Regions from separate parts of the Vibrio sp. AK197 genome, predicted to be linked through region 2. Evidence: predicted binding sites of a transcription regulator. Region 2 holds the regulator's gene; each other region holds the start of a gene.
The links. The regulator PurR, encoded in region 2, represses purine synthesis genes. The targets are predictions, from matches to a motif close to TNANGNAAACGTTTNCNTNA.

Region 1: the regulator PurR is predicted to act here: its motif matches at 1,295-1,314, upstream of M1D72_RS21170 (uracil-xanthine permease family protein).
Region 3: the regulator PurR is predicted to act here: its motif matches at 3,255-3,274, upstream of M1D72_RS09650 (NupC/NupG family nucleoside CNT transporter).
Region 4: the regulator PurR is predicted to act here: its motif matches at 1,538-1,557, upstream of M1D72_RS13730 (phosphoribosylaminoimidazolesuccinocarboxamide synthase).

Annotation. Positions count from the first base shown of each region.
Region 1 covers NZ_CP096430.1:3,022,823-3,028,005, reverse strand. The annotation lists gene M1D72_RS21170 (uracil-xanthine permease family protein) at 1-1,141, opposite strand, end outside; gene recG (ATP-dependent DNA helicase RecG) at 1,386-3,464, opposite strand; gene trmH (tRNA (guanosine(18)-2'-O)-methyltransferase TrmH) at 3,605-4,291, opposite strand; gene spoT (bifunctional GTP diphosphokinase/guanosine-3',5'-bis pyrophosphate 3'-pyrophosphohydrolase) at 4,374-5,183, opposite strand, start outside.
Region 2 covers NZ_CP096430.1:2,034,812-2,039,994, reverse strand. The annotation lists gene M1D72_RS16575 (alpha/beta fold hydrolase) at 1-119, shown strand, start outside; gene M1D72_RS16570 (DUF7577 domain-containing protein) at 103-432, opposite strand; gene M1D72_RS16565 (TVP38/TMEM64 family protein) at 451-1,128, opposite strand; gene M1D72_RS16560 (TfoX/Sxy family DNA transformation protein) at 1,307-1,900, opposite strand; cyclic di-GMP riboswitch class I at 1,997-2,089, opposite strand; gene purR (HTH-type transcriptional repressor PurR) at 2,248-3,255, opposite strand; gene elyC (envelope biogenesis factor ElyC) at 3,694-4,497, opposite strand; gene cmoM (tRNA uridine 5-oxyacetic acid(34) methyltransferase CmoM) at 4,611-5,183, shown strand, end outside.
Region 3 covers NZ_CP096430.1:536,288-541,470, forward strand. The annotation lists gene M1D72_RS09635 (ABC transporter permease) at 1-25, opposite strand, end outside; gene M1D72_RS09640 (ABC transporter ATP-binding protein) at 22-1,590, opposite strand; gene M1D72_RS09645 (BMP family lipoprotein) at 1,745-2,740, opposite strand; gene M1D72_RS09650 (NupC/NupG family nucleoside CNT transporter) at 3,508-4,791, shown strand.
Region 4 covers NZ_CP096430.1:1,411,873-1,417,055, forward strand. The annotation lists gene M1D72_RS13725 (methyl-accepting chemotaxis protein) at 1-265, shown strand, start outside; gene M1D72_RS13730 (phosphoribosylaminoimidazolesuccinocarboxamide synthase) at 333-1,436, opposite strand; gene M1D72_RS13735 (hypothetical protein) at 1,634-2,020, opposite strand; gene tnpA (IS200/IS605 family transposase) at 2,433-2,894, shown strand; gene M1D72_RS13745 (hypothetical protein) at 3,017-3,211, opposite strand; gene M1D72_RS13750 (hypothetical protein) at 3,375-4,370, opposite strand; gene M1D72_RS13755 (OmpA family protein) at 4,436-5,104, opposite strand.

The DNA.
Region 1 (5,183 bases), 990 kb from region 2:
CAATGGTGCCAAACATAACGATGGTTGCTCCACCAAGAACGGGTTCAGGAATAAGCTGTACCATCGTCGCGACGCCGGGAAATAGCCCAAGAATGACCAGCATAGCCGAGATAAAATAACCCACATAGCGGCTGGCGACACCGGTTAGCATGATGACGCCGTTGTTTTGGCTGAATGTTGAATTGGGGAAGCTGTTAAATACGGCAGCTAAAGCCGAATTCAAACCATCTGCGAGCACCCCGCCTTTAATGCGTTTCATATATACGGGGCCTTTGACGGGTTCACCTGAGACTTCTGAGGTCGCAGTGATATCACCAATGGCTTCCAATGCCGTAATAAAGAAAATCAGCACGAGTGGAATAAACAGGGACCAATCAAAGCCAAGGCCAAATTGCATTGGAATAGGTAAAGCCATCAATGGACTCGTTGACTCATCGGAACTCGTATCAATCATATCAAGGGCATAGGCCAGTAAGCAGCCGACCAGCATCGCAATGACGATTGACGCCACACGAATATAGGGGCTCTTGGCACGGTTAAGAACTACGATCAATGCCAATACCACGCCTGCTAATGCGAGGTTATCCAACTGTCCAAAACTACCATTGCCCATTGCCGCATAGCCGCCGCCCATAGAAATGAGCCCAACTTGAATCAGAGTTAAGCCAATCAAGGTGACGACGATGCCGGATACTAGAGGCGTGATAACGCGGCGTGCATATTCAAGGACTTGCGACAATAAAATTTCGGCAAAAGAGGCGATGAGGATGGTGCCAAAGATCGCCGCCATCATCGTAGGTACGTCTGCACCTCCAGCTTGCAGTGCCATACCTGCGCCAATGATTGGACCAAGGAAGTTAAAGCTTGTGCCTTGAATCGAGAGCAATCCGGAGCCAATAGGACCGATGGTTCGAATTTGAATAAACGAAGAAATACCAGAAGCAAACAGCGACATGCTGATAATGGTGTTGGTTTGATCGCTTGGAACGCCAAGGGTTTGGCAAATGATTAAAGAAGGTGTAATCACCGCTACAAACATCGCCAGTAAGTGCTGTAAGGCAGCAAAAACGGTTTGAGGCAAAGGTGGACGATCATTTAATTGATAAACGAGCTCCGATTTAGGCGCGGGTGTGGATTTCATAGTTTATTCCTGTGCTAACCAAACTCCGCTGAATGGGGAGTTGGGGGCGAGTGAATACATCATCTGTGATTGCTGTTAATCAGAATTCACTCAAATCGAGATGAGCAGCGAGCTGCCGATTATTTAGGCGGGAATTATAGAGGTTTTACTCAAAAAGGCAAACGTTTGCCTTTTTGAGTAAACAGCAATGCAAGCATTTGGATCATGGTAACCCTAAAGCTCTAATCGCTGTACATTTTCAAGCTTAAGCTTTGGCGTAAACATCACGATTATCGAGCCAGCGGTCAATAATAGCTTGGGCGTTGTCAGGGTAGTGATCATGAATGTGCCTTGCGATCCGCTGAACTTCTGGAATTAAACGCTGATCTCGAATCAGGTCTGCAATCTTAAAATCAGCAAGGCCAGTTTGTTTCGTGCCCAGCAGCTCACCAGGGCCACGAATTTCTAAATCTCGCTGAGCAATCACAAAACCATCGTTACTTTCACGCAGCACACCAAGGCGTTTCTGCGCGGTTTTCGACAACGGAGCATGGTAAAGCAGAACGCAGTGACTGGCGACAGAACCCCGTCCAACTCGTCCTCGTAACTGATGAAGCTGTGCTAAGCCTAAGCGTTCAGGGTTTTCGATGATCATCAGGCTTGAGTTCGGTACATCTACGCCGACTTCAATCACTGTGGTGGCAACCAACAGATGCAGTTTGTTATCTTTGAAATCCTGCATTACAGCTTGTTTCTCTGCGGGCTTCATTCGCCCGTGGACTAAACCAATTTTGACATCTGGTAATTTGGCTTGCAGTTCTTCGGCGGTATCGGCGGCGGCTTGTGCTTCTAATACTTCCGATTCATCAATCAGCGTGCATACCCAATAGGCTTGCTTACCTTCATTGACGCAGGCATGGCGCACACGCTCAACAATATCGTCGCGCTTGGTGTCGGGAATGGCGACGGTCTGAATGGGTGTACGTCCTGGCGGCAACTCATCAATGATTGAGGTCTCGAGATCGGCGTAGGCGGTCATGGCTAATGTGCGCGGAATCGGTGTCGCGGTCATGATTAATTGATGCGGAAAAGCGCCTTGTTTTACGCCTTTCTCACGCAGCTCTAGTCGCTGGTGAACTCCGAAGCGGTGTTGTTCATCAATGATAACCAGCGCAAGGTGAGAAAACGCCACATGTTCTTGGAACAATGCGTGAGTACCGACCACCATTTTTGCTTGCCCAGACGCGATTTTTTCCAGTTCTGCTTGTTTTGCTTTGCCTTTGAGTTTTCCGGCTAACCAAGCCACCTCTATACCCATTTCTGCCAACCAATTGGAAAAATTGATCGCGTGCTGCTCTGCCAGAAGTTCGGTCGGCGCCATTAATGCGACTTGATACCCGTGCTCAATCGCACGCACCGCCGCCAGTGCAGCGACTAAGGTTTTCCCCGAGCCTACATCGCCTTGAACCAAACGCATCATTGGATGTGGTTGAGCCAAGTCGTGTTCGATTTCCTTGACGACTCTTGCTTGAGCATTGGTCGGTGAAAAGGGCAGTTTGGCAAGTAATTTGTCTTTTAACTGATGGGTTTCGGCAAGGGGAAGCGCGTTGTCTTTTTGTCCCTGACTGCGTACCGCGAGCATGGATAAATTTTGGGCGAGAAGTTCTTCGATAATTAATCGCAGTTGCGCCGGATGTTTTCCTTCATCAAATAGCTCGAGGGCGATATCTGGCGAAGGACGGTGAATAATGTGCAGCGCTTCACCGAGTGAGAGTTGATGGTCATATAAGCCGCTAGGTAGTAACTCTTGAACGGCTGATTTATCAAGCAGTTCCAGCGCTTTGTCTGCCAAATTGCGTAGCGTTGCTTGGCGCAGCCCTTCCGTGGTGGGATAAACAGGCGTTAGATGCGCTTCAAGATCAGGCTGCTGTTGCGGCGCATAAAATTTGTAGTCAGGATGAATGATTTCTAATCCAGTGTTCCCTCGTTTTATCTCTCCGTACGCATGCACGGTTTTGCCTTCAGCGAAGTTATTTTTCATCGCTGCGGTAAAGTTGAAAAACCGCAGGGTGACGGTACCATTACCATCGCTGATTTTGACCGTTAACATCTTACGCCGCCCAAATAAGGTATCGACGCTCATCACTTTTCCTTGTACCGCAGCCCAAAGCCCAGCATGAAGTTTGACCATCGGATAGATACGCGTACGGTCTTCGTAACGTAACGGAAGATGAAAAAGCAGATCTTGGACGCTATTGAGCCCCACTTTTGCCAGTTTCTCTGCGACTTTGGCACCAACGCCAGATAAAGAAGTTAGAGGAATGGCGGACAGTAATTGGGACATAGGGCTCTCATCACTCACAATGTAATTATGTTTAGTTAACCATTGAGCTGTGTTTTTGTACAGGGAAAAGTGATAGAGAGCCGAATAAGGTCGCGTAATTTCAATAGCATGAAACAGATATCGCGGCTGAAAGCGTGAATTTAGCCACGTTGCATCTCTTGCCACCATTCCGGTTCTGCGAGGATTTGACCTTGTTCATCAAGTGCTGGATAAGCTAACCCTTTACGTTTGGCGACTTTAGCCAAGACAGGGTGTCCACGTTCAAACAGAATGCGATGGATGGTCTCTGCCGGCAGTTGGCTGATATCACGGTCATACATGCCAGCGGCTTGTCGCTGGCGCTGCGCTTCATACAAAATGATCGCACTCGCCACCGAGACATTCAATGACTGAACCATGCCGACCATTGGAATCACGATATCTTGGTCTGCAAGGTCAAGTGCTGCCTGAGAAACCCCTCGTTTTTCGCTACCAAGAATAATCGCTGTCGGCTTGGTGTAGTCCACTTCGCGAAAGTCGATGGCAGTTGCTGATAAGTTGGTGACGAGAATCTGCATACCTTGAGATTTTAGCTCGGTAACTGCGTCAATAATCGTGTCATGGGTCTCGACTTCAACCCAATTTCGCGCGCCTGCGGAGGTATGGCTAAGGGTGCGCATTTGATCATTAGGCCATACAGCATGGACCTTGTGTAGGCCTGTGGCATCGGCACTGCGAATGACCGCAGAGACATTATTTGGCTTATGGACTTCTTCTAGGCACAGGGTTAAGTCGACTTGGCGCGCTTTGAGCACCTGTTGAATGCGTTGATAACGTTCAGGATTCATAACAACGTTCTAACTAATAAAGGTAAGGAGTGAAAATGAAAATGCCCTTAAGTAAGGGCATTTGCTATTGAGTATAGGATGATCAGTTCTTTCTGCGACGCACCCGCAGCGTTTGTTGCATGGCTTTGAGTTTGCGCATAATACCTGCTAAATGCACGCGATCTTTAGTCGTCAGCAGCACGGTCACAGTGTACAAACGTCCGTCTCGTTCTTCGGTCGAAAGACCGTGAATATTGGAGCCGGTTTGCGAAATCACGTTGGTGAGTTCAGCCAGCGCACCCTGACGGTTTTGCAGATCGACTTTCAGCTCGGTAATAAACTCTTGCTGATAATCATCAGACCATTCCACAGCCATGTACTTATCCGGTTCGCGCTGGTAACCACGCACGTTTGGACAGGTTTCACGGTGAACCACTAGGCCACGACCCGGCGAGACATGGGCAATGATGTGATCATCGGGAATGGGGTGACAACAGTTAGCGAACGTCAGCAAAATACCTTCAGCACCGCGAATTGGCAGTTTCTTGCGTGGTTTGCCTTCGTTTTGCACTTCCGTTAATTCGTCCGCATCTCCAAGTAAACGTCGAGCGATCACAATACTCATCAATTCACCTAAGCCAATCGCCGCCAGCAGTTCATCGACACTTGGAATTTTCAGGTCGTTGAGCACATGGTTGACGTTTTCTTCACTGATGTCTGTCAGTGAGAGATCGCCTAAGGCGTGGTTGAGTAGGCGACGACCAAGAGTCACTGACTCTTCACGGCGCATGGTTTTCAGCACTTGACGAATCTTGGTTCGTGCCCGTGACGTCACGACATAGTTGAGCCACGCTGCATTTGGACGTGCACCCGGCGCACTGATGATCTCAACAGTTTGACCGCTTTTCAGCGC
Region 2 (5,183 bases):
GCCGATTGCTTGAATTGGAAGATTGTGGGCATGTGTGCAATATCGAAAAAGCAGATGAGTTTAATCAACACTCCATTCGTTTTATTCAAGAGCAAGTGAGCATCACGTCACTGAGTTAGGCGTGTAGGGTTCGCCGCATTGCCAGCAAATCGCAAAGTTACCTTCGTTTAGTTCCCCACACTGCATGCAGTGCCAGTCCGCTTTGTGCCTAGTTTTATATGTCATAAATTCTTTAATGATGCGTTTTGCTTTCACGTGTTGGCTCGGCTCGTTGAGCCAAATGTAAGGCGCAGTCGAATCGTCAAATGGTACTTCACCTTGGATTGAAAACAGGGCATCGCCACGGACTTCACAGTCAATGAGGTCGGTATTGAGTAATCCGCAAACGATATGCGCATCAACCGGACTCTCTCCAATATAGATTTTCACCATCTTCCCTTAACTGAATAATTATTGTGAAGGCGTGAGTTTCCAACGCCGTACTACCCATTTGATAAGTATAGGGAAAATACCCAGTAGAGCGAACGAAAGTAGAACCGATGGTGACACAATACCGGAAAGGGAATCAATTTGAGCGAGCTGGGTACCGGCATTTAGATACACGGCCGTCCCTGGCAACATACCGATTTGGCTAACGAAATAGAACTGACGAACCGCAATTGGGGTGAGTCCCATGACCAGGTTGATGACAAAGAATGGAAAAATCGGAATGAGGCGCAGAGAAAACAGATAGTATGCACCATCTTTTTTTATACCTTGATTAATAACCTCGAGTTTATCGCCAAACCGAGTTTGTACCCAGTTTTGGAAAAAATAACGACTGAGTAAAAAAGCGCAGGTTGCGCCAAGTGTACTGGCAAAAGAAACGAGCAACAGGCTGAACCAAAAGCCAAACAGTGCTGCGCCAAGTAGGGTAATGATGGTTGCCCCCGGAATAGACAGGGCTGTGACAAGGACATACGCCACAAAGTAGATGCTGGCGGCAATCACAAAATTTTGCTCGATGAACAGCGCCAATTGCTGTTGGTAATGTTTGGCGGATTCGAGGGTAATGAAGGTGCGAGTTTGACTTACGATCAGCACGATGATGAGCAGTAATAGCGCGGCTAGCAGAATCTTCTTATACATCTTGTGTCCTTTTGTTTGATAACACCGAGTGACCATTGACTGTCAGTCGTGAACTTAATGACCAGCTAATGTTCATAATAAGTCAATATCAATAAGAACCGGACAAAAGGCAGAAAATTTCATTGAGGCATAAAAAAAGCCAGTGTATTGCTACACTGGCTCTGATGTATCACTTAACTTAGCCGTTCAATCCAGCCATCAACTCGGTGCGACGGTCTTGCGGAATCACCGACCAGTGAGTTCCCTTAATCGCACCTTCTAAAGCCCAAAGTAGTTCTAAGCTCACGTCTGAAGCGTGCGTATCTTGGATTGCACGGTATGCCTCTAGTGCACCAGTCTTTTCCAGTTGTTCCACGGAAGAGATACCGGCTTTTTTAAGCATTCTTTCTGTTGCAAGCCTAAGATTGGGAAGATCTTTCAAGCGGTCAGGTTTCGCTTGTTGCTGGGTTTGTTTTTCTTTCTTAGCAATCGATAGTGCATCTTTTGCTAAAGTCAGAATGTAATCGGTGTTACTTGGCCAGTCCATTGGCATTGCATAGTACTTAGTGACGACGGGGAAACCGCGTTTTTTGTAGACATAAGGTTCATAACCTAAGTCTTTAAACTCTCCTGTCGACTTCTCATTCGCGCGAATATGGAGTTTATCTCCGACCACAAGTGCGAACATTGTGTCGTCAACAAAAATCCCAAATCCGCCAAACATTGAACGAGATTTTACTCTGCCTAGCTGCTCGAATAGACGCATTGAATCTTTAAGTACTGGTTTGTCCATGCTTATTTTCTCGGTTTGATGCCACCAGTTCAGGTCCGAGAGATTAGCAAAACTATGCAAACTATTGTCAGTATGTTGTTAATTTGCATATTTGCCATCGGCAACCCCGCTACCTTTCATAACTGTCACTTATGGGTAAGGCCGGAAGCTTTGCGTCCCATCCTTTCGAATGGTTTGCCCTGTGCGTGGCTTGGTTACGTTGTTACATCAAGAAACAGCATAAAACAGGTTGTGCGGGACCGATCACGATTTATATTCAAAAATGTGATCTTGGTTCAGGTAATGATTTCAAAGTATGCGATTGATCCAGAAAATAAGTCATTCATCACAGACGTACGCTATGTTGTTTATTTATTTAGAGTTTTTACTGTATGGCGTTCAACAATTTCAGGGTGCATTTCAAAAATTCGCTTGTCATGCTCTTTATCTTTGATGCGCTCTAACAGGATCTCAAAAGCGTTCTTACCCACGCGGCGCTTGGGCTGGTGGATGGTAGTCAGAGGAGGTGAAAAGTATTCAGCTAGTTCAATATTGTCATATCCAATCACGGACATATCTTCTGGAATGCGGATCCCATTTTGCTGCAATCGGCTCATAAGCCCCAATGCCATAGTATCGTTGAAGCAGAAAACCGCGGTTGGTTTATGATCCCAAGAGGCAATTTTGTCTGCAGCGAGGACGGCGGTATCACATTCGAAGTTACCTTCAAGGATCCAATCCTCGTTGACGGGGAGATTGGCTTCGCTCATTGCGCGTTTAAAGCCTTGAATGCGTTCTTGGCAAGCCGCTTTTTCAAAGTGGCCACTCAAGCAAGCAATGTCACGATGACCATGGTCAATCAGATATTTGGTGGCGAGGTAGCCTCCTTCTTCTGAATTATCAATGATCTTATCAGCCTGAGAACTCTCAGGACCCCAGTCCATGATGACTTTTGGAATATCGGAGTGACGTTCAAGCATTTCTGATAGCTCTTGAGTCAGGTCAGAACACATCACTAAAATGCCGTCTACACGCTTTTCTGCCAGCATACGAATGTAATCGCGTTGCTTTTCGTAGATACCGCCGGTATTACACAAAATCAAAGTATAACCTTGGCGATAACAGTAACTTTCTACACCGTCGATCACTTCAGAAAAGAACAAGTTAGTCGACTGGGTAACTAGCATACCAATCGAGCGGGTCGTATTGCATTTCAAGCTGCGTGCAACGGCACTCGGAGCATAATTAAGCTCCTTGACTGCTTCCATTACCTTCTCTTGTGTTGCTTCCGCAACAAAACGAGTTTTATTAATGACATGAGATACAGTTGTTGTTGACACGCCGGCTAAACGGGCGACATCTTTAATGGTAGCCATAGGGTTTGTCCACTCGAAAGTACTGCTAGATGTTGGGTAAAATAAGTAAGCTGAATGACATGGAATTTATACGGATTATAAATACAAAAAACCGCTCTTAAATTAAGCGGTTCATCACTGTCAAGCTTCTAGTTATAGTCATTTTCGGCGTAGATTCTAGACTGCATTGTTGCTTGAGGCAAACAAAAACCGTGACTAATTCATCTTTCTGACATTTTTCTAAGGTAACGAACCACAGGGTTAATATAGGCGGTTTTTATCAATCTTCAGCATGGTTCGCGCCGATTTTGAGATACATTTCCATAACCTAAAATTTAGACTGGCAGCTACATCACTGATTGCGAAAATTGAGAATCACGGTTTGCTGAAGGTTGAAATTATCGATAAAAAAGCCGAAGCAATAACTTCGGCTGGATACAAGGCGAGCACTACGGCCATTTAAGCGTTGGTGTGCTGCGCCTCGATGGCGGTCTCTTCATAGTCTGAAGCCCAATCTCTCAGGGTTTGCCAAATTTTACCTAAGAGCTCATGCCAAAAAATTTCAGTTTGTTCAATATACTTACCTCGAGGTGTGTAGCGTTCCCAAACTTGAGAGATTTCCTTTTGAGCCAGATAGTTGGTTGGCGCTGGGTAGGGTTCTAAACCAGCGGCATGAAACTCATTCAGAGCTCGCTGCATATGGCTGGCTGACGTGACTAAGACCAAGTTCTTATTACGCACAAATGCAGCCGCTTGGCGCGCTTCTTCCCAGGTATCCTTAGCGGTTTCTAACAAGATAATATCGGATTTTGATACCCCAAGCGCTAAGGCAACTTTGGCCATCATGCGAGCATTACTGACTTCTGACCCACCAGAATATCCCGATAAAATCAGCTTGGCCCCTGGGTACATTCGCAATACCCGAATTCCCTCGGTTAAGCGCATCAATCCCGTCCTACTCAGTTGAGAGGTTGGCGGAATATCATCATCGACCACGTGGCTGCTGCCCAGTACCATCACGTAATCGATGGCATCATCAACCGGGAAAAACGCAGAATGTTGGCGCTCCATCGGCATTAAAAGACGTGAAGAAACGGGTTGGAACGCAATTAAAAAGATACCTATAAACGAAAATAGTACAATCAAACAGCCCGACTTCTGACGTGTGGTGAACATAATCAGCATCAGGCCAATAAAGCCAATGATTAACATTGCTGGTAGTGGCATCAGCAGCGCTGATACAACCTTTTTCAGCTCAAACATACTTAAATAGCCCGAAAAAACATCAGTTGATTATAAAAAAAGACAATGCCTCTTTATTCCTGCGGATCTTGTGACAGAATAGCGACACATTAATTCATGATAACGCAAGCCCAGTGATAGAAGACCGTAATTTCGACGACATTGCCCACAAATTTGCAAAAAACATTTACGGCTCCGATAAAGGAAAAATCCGCCAAGTGATTGTTTGGCAAGATCTTGAGCAGATTCTAGCAGAGTTTGGTGGTGAGGATAAACCACTGCATGTGTTAGATGCCGGGGGCGGATTGGCACAGATGTCGCAAAAGATTGCGCGGCTCGGACATCACGTCACGTTATGTGATCTATCTTCTGAAATGCTTGAACTTGCTAAGCAGGAAATCGAAAAGCAGGCTTTGCTTAAGCAGTATCGCTTTGTTCATTCTCCCATTCAAATGATTGATAAACACCTGAACGAAAAGGTGGATATTGTGATGTTTCATGCGGTGATGGAATGGTTGGCGGATCCGAAATCGGCGTTAGAAGTGGCGCTAAAGCAGCTAAAGCCTGGTGGGATTGCGTCTGTGATGTTTTATAACCAGCATGGTCTGGTGTACAAAAATGTCTCTTGTGGCAATTTGCCCCACATATTAGAAGGCATGCCACACCGTAAGCGGTTCAAGCTACAACCATCGCATGGGTTATACCCG
Region 3 (5,183 bases), 1.5 Mb from region 2:
ATGCTGGTACTTTTGCCTGACTCATGCGTTTTCTCCTTGGGTAATATGCGGCTTAATATGATCGGGAACGATGTTGGCCATCATCAAACCAAGCGTACGTTCATCCGCTTGGGAAGCATCCAATTCACCGACAATCGCGCCGTCAAAGACCACGATAATTCGATCCGCCAGCGTGAGGATCTCATCGAGCTCCACCGAGACTAAGAGCACCGCTTTTCCTGCATCTCGGCTGGCAATAATTTGCTGGTGGATGTATTCAATTGCCCCAATATCAACGCCGCGCGTTGGTTGACCGATGAGCAGAACATCCGGGTCTTCTTCCATTTCACGGGCGATTACTAACTTTTGCTGGTTACCACCGGAGAAATTGGCAGTTTTTAGGTCGATGTCGTTAGGGCGAACATCCCATTTGTCCATGCTGGTTTGGCACAAGGTGTCGATCGCTTGTTGATCTTGAAGAATGCCTTTGTTGTATTTTTCTAAATGGTGGTAACCAAGGATATAGGCTTCTTTCGCTGCGAACTTGTTGATCAATCCTTGCTTATGACGATCTTCGGGGATATGCCCAACTCCCATTGCCCGCACATCCCGCGGATTGACCGCATTTTGCGCTGTAATGGTGCTGCCATTAAGAGTGATTGAACCTGAACTTGGCGGCAATATACCGGAAAGTAAGCTTAAAATTTCAGATTGCCCATTGCCAGATACCCCTGCAATGGCGACCAACTCACCAGCACGGACATTGAAACTGATCTCTTTGACGCGCTGTACGCCACTGGCATCAACGTAACTGAGGTTTTCTACACGAATCCGCTCATTATCTGGTTTCGCCTCTTGCTTATCGATTTTTAGCCGTACCTTACGGCCAACCATGGATTCTGCCAACTGCTCTTTAGTTGCGCTACTTGTGGCTAAGTGTTCTACCATTTGCCCTTGGCGCATAACCGAGATGTTGTCTGTGATCGCCAAGACTTCACGCAGCTTGTGGGTGATGATCATGACCGTGGTGCCTTGGGCACGCAGTTTGTCCAAGATTGCGAATAAGTGATCGGCTTCTTGTGGGGTCAGAACGCCTGTCGGCTCGTCAAGAATAAGAATATTCGCATTGCGGTAGAGGGCTTTGAGGATCTCTACTCGCTGCTGAAGACCGACGGGAAGATCACCAACTAATGCATCGAGAGGGACTTCTAAACCGTAATCTTGCTCAATTTGGACCAGACGGCGGCGAGCTTCAGCAAGACTGACATCAAGCTGCCAGCCGTTTTCGGCGCCGAGAATGATGTTTTCTAATACAGTGAAGGTATCGACCAACATAAAGTGTTGATGAACCATGCCGATTCCCGCGCGAATGGCATCTTGAGAGTTGTTTGGGCTGTAGCTTTTACCATCAACGAGCATAGAACCGGAATCCGGTTGGTAAAAGCCATAGATAATGCTCATTAAAGTGGATTTACCAGCGCCGTTTTCGCCAATAATTCCGTGAATAGTGCCTTTGGGAACTTGCAGATCGATGGTGTTGTTCGCGTGAACCGCTCCAAAGCGTTTATCGATTTTGCTCAGTTCTATGGCGTAGTCTTGACGTTCGGTCACGAGAATACTTCCTAGAATGACTTAGACAGAGGGCTAGGGTTGATCGTTGACTAAATGTGGTTAGGCAATTAGCAAGATCATCAATACCCCACCGCGAGATCAGTCAAATCACGCCATACCTAAGTATGACGTGATTGTGCACGATATATCGGGTTTAGTAGTTACAAGAGTTGTCTGACATATAGTCGTGTACTTTGATCTTACCGGCGATGATGTCTGCTTTAAGAGAGTCCATGTAGGCTTTCATCTCTTCAGAAATCAGTGCTTTGTTGTTGTCATCTAAGGCCCAGTCGATAGCATTCTCTTTCAGACCCAGCGCCTTGATTCCTGGTTTCCAGTCGCCGTTGATATCGGCCATCCAAGATTCTTTTGCGGCTTTACCCACTAATTTAACCATTGAAGTTAGCATGGTGCCTGGTTGTAGGTGGTTTTGGTTTGAGTCAACGCCGATTGCGTATTTACCCGCATCTTTCGCCGCTTGATAGACACCAAGTCCGGTACCGCCTGCAGCCGCGTAAATTACATCAGCACCTTTCGAGAATTGAGATTTCGCGAGCTCAGAGCCTTTGGCTGGGTCAGCAAATGCAGCAGGCGTTGAGCCAGTCATGTTCTCAAGCACGGTGACATCAGCATTGGCATAGTTCGCGCCTTGCTCATAACCACACTCAAACTTACGAATAAGTGGAATATCCATACCACCGATAAACCCAATCGTGCCTGTTTTAGAGGTTTTCGCCGCAAGTGCACCGACAAGGAATGAGCCTTCTTGTTCCTTGAAGACAATCGACTGAACGTTTGGTTTATCAACCACCATGTCGAGAATGGTGAAGTGTATATCAGGGTATTCAGTGGCGACTTTTTCAACGGCAGATGCCATGTTGAAACCAACCGCGACGATTGGACTAAAGCCACGACTGGCTAGACGGCGCAATCCTTGTTCGCGTTGCGCTTCGTTTTGGGGCTCAAATTCGCGGACTTTGTAGCCGTCAGCTTGCATTGACTTCACACCATTTTGATAAACCGCTTCATTAAATGACTTGTCAAATTTGCCTGCAGTGTCGTAGATAACCGCTGGTTTTGATTCAGCAAATACGGCTGTTGAAGCCAAGGCGAGGGTGAGTGCTGATAGCTTGAGTATTGTTTTTTTCACACTTAAATCCTTTTAATAATGTGTTGTCCAAGAGCATGTATCGCCCAAAAAGAGTAGGCAATACAGAAATAAATAACGCATCAGTTTATCGATTGCGAAAGAAAAAAAATTCGTACACTTCACATCAAATCACATTTTCTGACGTTTGTTAGGGCGTGCATGAAAGTTCTGTTGAATTTTTGCTCTAATTTGTGCCGCATGTCAAATTTGTTAATTAAATAAATGTGATCTAAACAGTTAAAAAAGGTGCAAATAGAGCAAGATACACACTTTTTTCGTTGTGTTTTTAGTCTAATGGCGATTATCTCGCGCCGATAATGTGAACTCGATCTGTTTTTTATTTGGCTTAAGCCGTTGAGAGCGTCAATCCGAACGAAATTTGTAATTCTTTGCTGAGTGAAATGTGACCACTTGCTCAGTAAATGATCTACGTTTAAAGACATGGTTTTTGCTGATAAACAGTGAAAACGCGCAAATTTGTCGCTAAAAACCGATTGCGCTGCGCTATCTTTCCATACGTAAACGGTTGCTTAGAGGTCCTGGTTTTGTTTTTATTTGTTTTCCTGGTGGTTGGTATTTTGTTAATAAGATAGATGGTTCCATCCATCTTTGTGACTAAATTCTCAATTAAGAATGAATCATTGATAACTCGTGCACTATTTCGTGATGTGGACATTACTTTTTGTGTACTGAATACGTATAATCGCCCCGCTTCAACAAACCAGTGTTTTACACGCCAACAAACAACTATAAGGAAATCATAAACTATGAGCCTGTTTATGAGCCTAGTCGGTATGGTTGTGCTACTTGCTATCGCATATGCACTATCCTCAAACCGCAAAGCTATCAATTTCAGAACTGTAGGTGGCGCATTTGCTATCCAATTTATTCTTGGTGCATTCGTGCTTTACGTTCCTTGGGGTCGTGACTTATTAAACGGCTTCTCTAGTGGTGTCTCTAACGTTATCAACTATGGTAACGATGGTGCCTCTTTCCTATTCGGTGGTCTTGTTTCTGACAAGATGTTTGAAGTCTTCGGCGGCGGCGGTTTTATCTTCGCGTTCAAAGTTCTTCCTACACTGATCTTCTTCTCATCACTGATTTCTGTACTTTACTACCTCGGCATCATGCAGTGGGTTATCAAGATTCTTGGTGGCGGTCTGCAAAAAGCATTGGGGACTTCACGTGCGGAATCAATGTCTGCTGCAGCTAACATTTTTGTAGGCCAAACTGAAGCACCACTTGTGGTTCGTCCGTTTGTTCCTCGCATGACTCAATCTGAGCTGTTTGCGGTAATGTGTGGTGGTCTAGCATCTGTTGCTGGTGGTGTACTTGCTGGTTACGCATCAATGGGTGTGCCGCTTGAGTATCTTGTTGCGGCTTCTTTCATGGCAGCACCAGGTGGTCTTCTATTTGCTAAAATTCTTTTCCCTGAAACTGAACAGCCTCATGAAGACATCGAAGAAGCATTGGATGGTGGTGATGATAAACCGACTAATGTCATCGATGCAGCAGCAGGTGGCGCAGCTTCTGGTTTACAGCTTGCGCTTAACGTAGGTGCAATGCTTATCGCGTTTGTTGGTTTGATTGCTCTTGTCAACGGTATCCTAGGTGGTGTTGGCGGTTGGTTCGGTATGCCAGAACTAACACTTGAACTGATTCTGGGTTACGCGTTCTCTCCTCTTGCATTCTTGATTGGTGTGCCATGGGCGGAAGCCGTGACTGCAGGTTCTTTCATCGGTCAGAAGATCGTTGTGAACGAATTTGTCGCGTACCTAAACTTTACGCCATACATTGGTGATAACGCACAAATTATTGCAAGCACAGGTCAAGTCATGTCTGAGAAGACAGTGGCAATCATCTCGTTTGCTTTATGTGGTTTCGCGAATCTTTCATCTATCGCGATTCTACTTGGTGGTCTTGGTAGCCTAGCGCCAAGTCGCCGTCACGATATTGCACGCATGGGGATTAAAGCGGTACTTGCAGGTACGTTATCTAACCTTATGGCGGCAACAATTGCTGGCTTCTGTCTAAGCCTTACCGGTCTGTAATAAGGACTCGTTGTATATAGACGCCAGTTTACTCAATCTGCCCCGTAGCATGTATTTGCTGCGGGGCATTTTTGTTTTAGAGCCGAGAAAAAGTGGTTTTCTGGCTGGGCATGGTGGTGAGATGTTCACTCCGTGGGTATTTTTTGAGATACAAACCGTTTGCGCTTTGTAGCCAATGATAGTTTTGCGGTAAATACCTATACTCTATACAAGCAAAAACGCAGTGATACACCGTTGCTTCTTTATTCGTTTAGGCCAAAGCATGATGCGAAGTGCCGTGACAATAGAGGAGGGAAACACTGATGCTTTTTAGACACCGCAATTGTGATTGTTGTGCCACAGACCAAACCGGACTGTGCGGTGACAAGGATAGCAATTGATGTAGTGCTTTC
Region 4 (5,183 bases), 620 kb from region 2:
TTCCGTTGCGGATGCTGAGCAAGCAGCACATAATTTGGAGCAGATTAAATCGGCGATTGAACTGATCAGCGATATGGCGACTCAGATCGCGACCGCGGCAGAGGAACAAGCCTCAGTGACTTCAGAAGTGACGCGCAATACACAAGGTATTCGTGACGTATCAAATGATCTCTCTGATGAAGCAGTGCAGGCTGCAGAGCAGGCAGGTAAACTCTCAGCACTGTCTGATCAATTGCATGGCCACATTCAGCGTTTTAAGTTATAAGCTGATAAGGTTACAGCAACAAAAAGCGCCACTTTTTAGTGGCGCTTTTTTTGATCAAGGCATGTTCTTAGTCAATCAAGCCATATTGCGCTTGTAGAATATCGATGATGTCCTGTTTTGGATTATTGCTCATCACGACGGGCTTTCCGGTGATTGTTTCCGCGATATCTGTATAAGTTTTTGACACCGCCATCAGTGCATCAAGCGGCAGTGCGTTGTCTCGTGCTAGCGCTTCACGCTCTGGCATTCTCTCTTTGTTGAGCAGAATATCTGGGTCAGGGAAATGATTAAGTAAGAACTGTCGGAATCCTTCTTTCGAGTTTTCAACGATCTTCCCTTCAGAGTAAGCTTTTTGATCCCACAGACGCGATGAGTCTGGCGTACCGACTTCGTCCATATAAATCAGTTTTTCTTGACCGCTACGGTCAGTGACATAGCCAAATTCAAATTTTGTATCAACGAAAATCTGACCCACTTGTTGAAGAGCATCACTGATAACGGTAAACCCGTCTTTAAGAAGCTTTTCGTAGTGAGCGATATCTTGTGGTGAAGCGAAGTTAAATGCGGAGTAATTTTCTTCAATGTTTTGGCGCGAAATATTGACATCATCGGCTTCAGGAACACCGGGAATACCTTTCAGAATGCCTTTAGTGGACGGAGTGATAAGTATCTCGGGCAGGGCTTTATCCTTCTCTAGTCCTTCAGGTAGCTTGATACCACAGAATTCGCGTTCGCCTTTTTCATATGCACGCCACATTGAGCCCGTGATGTATTGACGACAGATGGCTTCGATTTTTACTGGTTTGGCTTTTTGTACTATCCACACAAGAGGGTGGGGAATATCCAGTATATGACTATCCGCCAATCCATTTTGTTTAAAAAGGCTAAACCAATGGTTGGAAATAGCATTAAGCGCCGCGCCTTTTCCTGGAACGCCTTGAAGGTCGTTTTCACCATGCCAAATACAGTCAAATGCAGAAATTCGATCACTGATCACCATGATGGCCAACGGGGCATCATCTGGAACTGGGTAACCTTTTTCTTTGATCAGACGGCGGCTATCTTGCTCTGTTAGCCAGTAAACAGAGCGAACTTTCCCACTGTGAACGGGCTTATCGGTACGAATGGGAAGATCGTCATTGACGGCAAGAACTTGGTCAGCGAGGCTCATGAGGCATTCCTATGCTTAATTTCAAAACAACAGCGTAGAAGTGAAAGAAATCACTTAAATTTGAGAAGAATCATACCAGAAGATTTTGACACTTCCAGAGAAAAAGCAAACGTTTGCCTTGGCAATGAAAAATAGATACAAAAAAGCCTCTTCCGTAATACCAAAAGAGGCGAACAGACAGCTGTAATTCGGAGTGGTTAATGATATTGCGAGTGTTGTCCTTCAACGAAAAACAGTTCACACCCATAACGCTCTGCCATTTGAGTCAGCAGTTTTTGATTAATTAAATCGATATTCGTCGACGCAACTATCGCGCTGGCGTTTTGAGATTTAATGGCCTGTATGACGATTTCAATTTCCGACTTAGTTCGAGATGGCTTCATATGAATCACATTTTTGCAAAGTACGTTAAAAGCATTGAGCTGTTGGAGATCAGGGCGAGGGCATTCTGAAGTGAACAGTACCCATTGCTGCTGAGATAAGCCAGCAATGCGCTCCAATGTTCGGGCATCAATATCTAAAGGCTTTGTTGGTTGGGCAAGAACATTGTGTTTCGAATAAGTACGTGCTTTTAGTTGAATCATAATACTGTTCCTTCATGCATGCTGTATGTGCATACAGTATTACTGATCGACAACTGGATCAAGTCATATTTGTTGTTTTTTTATCCATGATGTTGGTGGTTATACGCGGTTTTTGTATTAAGTTGTTGAATAGTAGATAAAAGTAATCTTTTCTTTATGATGACATTGAGGCTGGTGAAATAGTCGGGTCTAGTGATGTAGACAAAGATTAGGCGGATATACAGTCGTCTACAGCGATCAAAAAAGCGCCCGCATAAGGCGCTTCTTGTTGTATAGAGAAAACCCCCAGCTAGGCTGGGGGTTCCGTAAAGCTTATAGCTATAAGTCAGTTATATAACCCCTTTCAATTTGATAAAAACGTCTTGTGGTCTGGCAACTGCAAGAGTTAATTAAGAATTGAAAGGGGGTCCCAATGGGGGACGAAAAGAGCTTAGCGCACACGCGCTGGAACTGTAAATACCACATAGTCTTTGCACCGAAATATAGAAGGCAAGTTTTCTACGGAGAAAAACGTAGAGCGATAGGTGAAATATTGAGGAAACTATGTGAATGGAAAAATGTGAACATTCTTGAAGCGGAATGTTGCGCGGATCATATCCACATGCTTTTAGAAATACCGCCCAAAATGAGTGTTTCAGGGTTTATGGGGTACTTGAAAGGCAAAAGTAGCCTAATGCTTTATGAACGATTCGGCGATTTGAAGTTTAAATATAGAAATCGAGAGTTTTGGTGCCGAGGTTATTATGTAGATACGGTAGGTAAGAATACGAGCAAGATACAAAATTACATCAAGCACCAATTAGAGCAGGATAAAATGGGAGAGCAATTATCGCTCCCGTATTCAGGTAGCCCGTTTACGGGCCGCAGGAAATAGTCATATGCAAATGTCAGATCACTACGCGCCTGCTAGGGCGCTGCCAGTAGGAGAGCCTTATAGGCGCATATGAAAAACCACCGGCTATGCCGGTGGATACTTTTTTTTTCAGCAAAAGGCTGTTATTGACGTATTGATTGCCGAGCTTGTTCACGTTCGCGTTGTTGTATTTCGCCAATATTAAACTGTCGAACGTCAAGCGTTGCAATACTGTTGCATTGTTCACATGAGTAGTGACACTTGCTATCAATATATTCGTGTTTGATTACTAGAGCGGGTTTTTTACACCAATCACAAACACCCTCAATCGTAAACATGTTATCTCCTCACCTGGTTTACAGTATGTAATCCTAGCGGCGCAAATTATTGCATAGCCTACGCACTAATGTTGAAATTTTGTTATGAAATGGGAGGGGTATCGATTGCTTTTCTCGTTGAAGCTATATCGCACATGACTTGGAATTAATAGTTTATATGTAACTACTTATTAACATGGGCCACAAGAATTTTTAATGCACTGTTTAAACGCTTCATTTCTTCATCACTGCCTTTTAAATCGGGGTGATAAATTTTACACAGCTGTTTATAGCGAGTTTTGAGCTGTTTTTCATCGGGTAAGTTTGCAAGGCGGTAGCCAAACATCGAAGCCGCAAGACCTAGTTTGTGATCACGGGTTTCTGTTTTTGGTGGCTGAGGAGTCGCTTCAAGCTTTTTAAATTGGCGAAAGAGTGTTTCTAGTTGACGCTTTTGTTGCTTGATTGTCGCATTTTGCTGGTCAATGTGTGCTTGCAATTGCTCAACATAATTAGCTGAAGCTTGGTCTTTTTGGTGCGTGAAGCGCTTCTTAACCAATAATAATAGAATTATCGCCAGCGCTGCCGCAAGAGCAATGATGGTATAAAGCATCCAACCATGGCTGGGGCTTATCTGATTTGCGTTCGTGGATGACTGTGTACTTTCTTCGATACTGTGCTCTCGCTCATTGATAGCAGCCAGTTGTTTTGCTCGCTGCTGGTTGAACTGTTGCTCCAATAACTGCGCATAGACATTGGCCGCCTGTTCATCAGTGTCTGCCGCAAGTTGATACCAAGCTTGAGCTAAAGATTCTGAAGCGATGGTTTGCCCTTCGGGAGAAAGGTAAAGTTCAGCAATTGCAATTTGCGCTTGGGTATTGCCCGTTACTGCCGATTTCAACAGCCAATAAAAACTTGAAGAAAATTCCATATTGTTGCTGGTGTTTAATGACAACTTGGCAAGGGCGAGGCTTGCTTGAAGGTGCCCATTTTGGGCTGCTTGAGTATACCAATAGCTGGCATCAGGAAGAGCGGACTCGTCGTTTGCATATCGCTGGGCGAGTTCAAATTGAGCTTGAGTATTATTTTGTTCTGCTTGTTGACGTAATGTCTCTAAATCTTCAGCGCCAGCGTGCAAAGGCGCTAGCAGTGCTAAACATAGAACGACGTTTTTGATGCTCAATCTTTATCTCCATGAATACAAAAATCGACCCAGTGAGGGCCGATTTATTTAAAACGATCTATCGATTATTTTAAAGGCAGGATTTGAATTTCAACCCGGCGGTTACATGCGCGTCCTGCAGATGTTTCATTGGTACAAATTGGGTAACGTTCACCATTACCGCGCGCAACGGCTCGGCCTGCTGCGACCCCTTGCGAAACCAGGTATGAACGAACCGATTCAGCGCGGCGCTCAGATAAGATTTGGTTGGTTGTGTCACTGCCTGTGCTATCGGTATGCCCATCGATGACTAAGCTCGTGTCTGGGTATTCCACCAAAATTCGAGCGACGCCACGAAGAGTGTTGTGAATAGAGGAATCGAGTTGATACGAGTTCGTTTGAAAGCCAATGCCATTTTCCATACGAAGTAATAGCTGATTTTCACCCACACGTTGTACTTGAACACCAGAATCAAGCAATTCTTTACGCAGTGCAGCTTCTTGCTGGTCAAAGTAGTAGCCGACACCACCGCCAATTGCTGCACCACCCGCTGCACCAATTAATGCACGGTTGCGGCGTTCTTTCGCGTCATCACCTGTGGCAAGGCCTGCTGCAATACCAGTAATGGCGCCAATCAAAGCTCCTTTAGTGGTTGAGTTGGTTTCATTTTCACCAGTGGTCGCATTTTGGCGCTGTGTCGCCTGACACCCTGTCAAAGCGATGGCAATGGCCAGCGCTGTGGTTAACTTTTTCACAAACACGTCTCCGTTAGTTAAAAAACGTTAGACAATAAACGTTGGATGGTCGCTGCTGTCAAATCAGGTAGTGGTGATT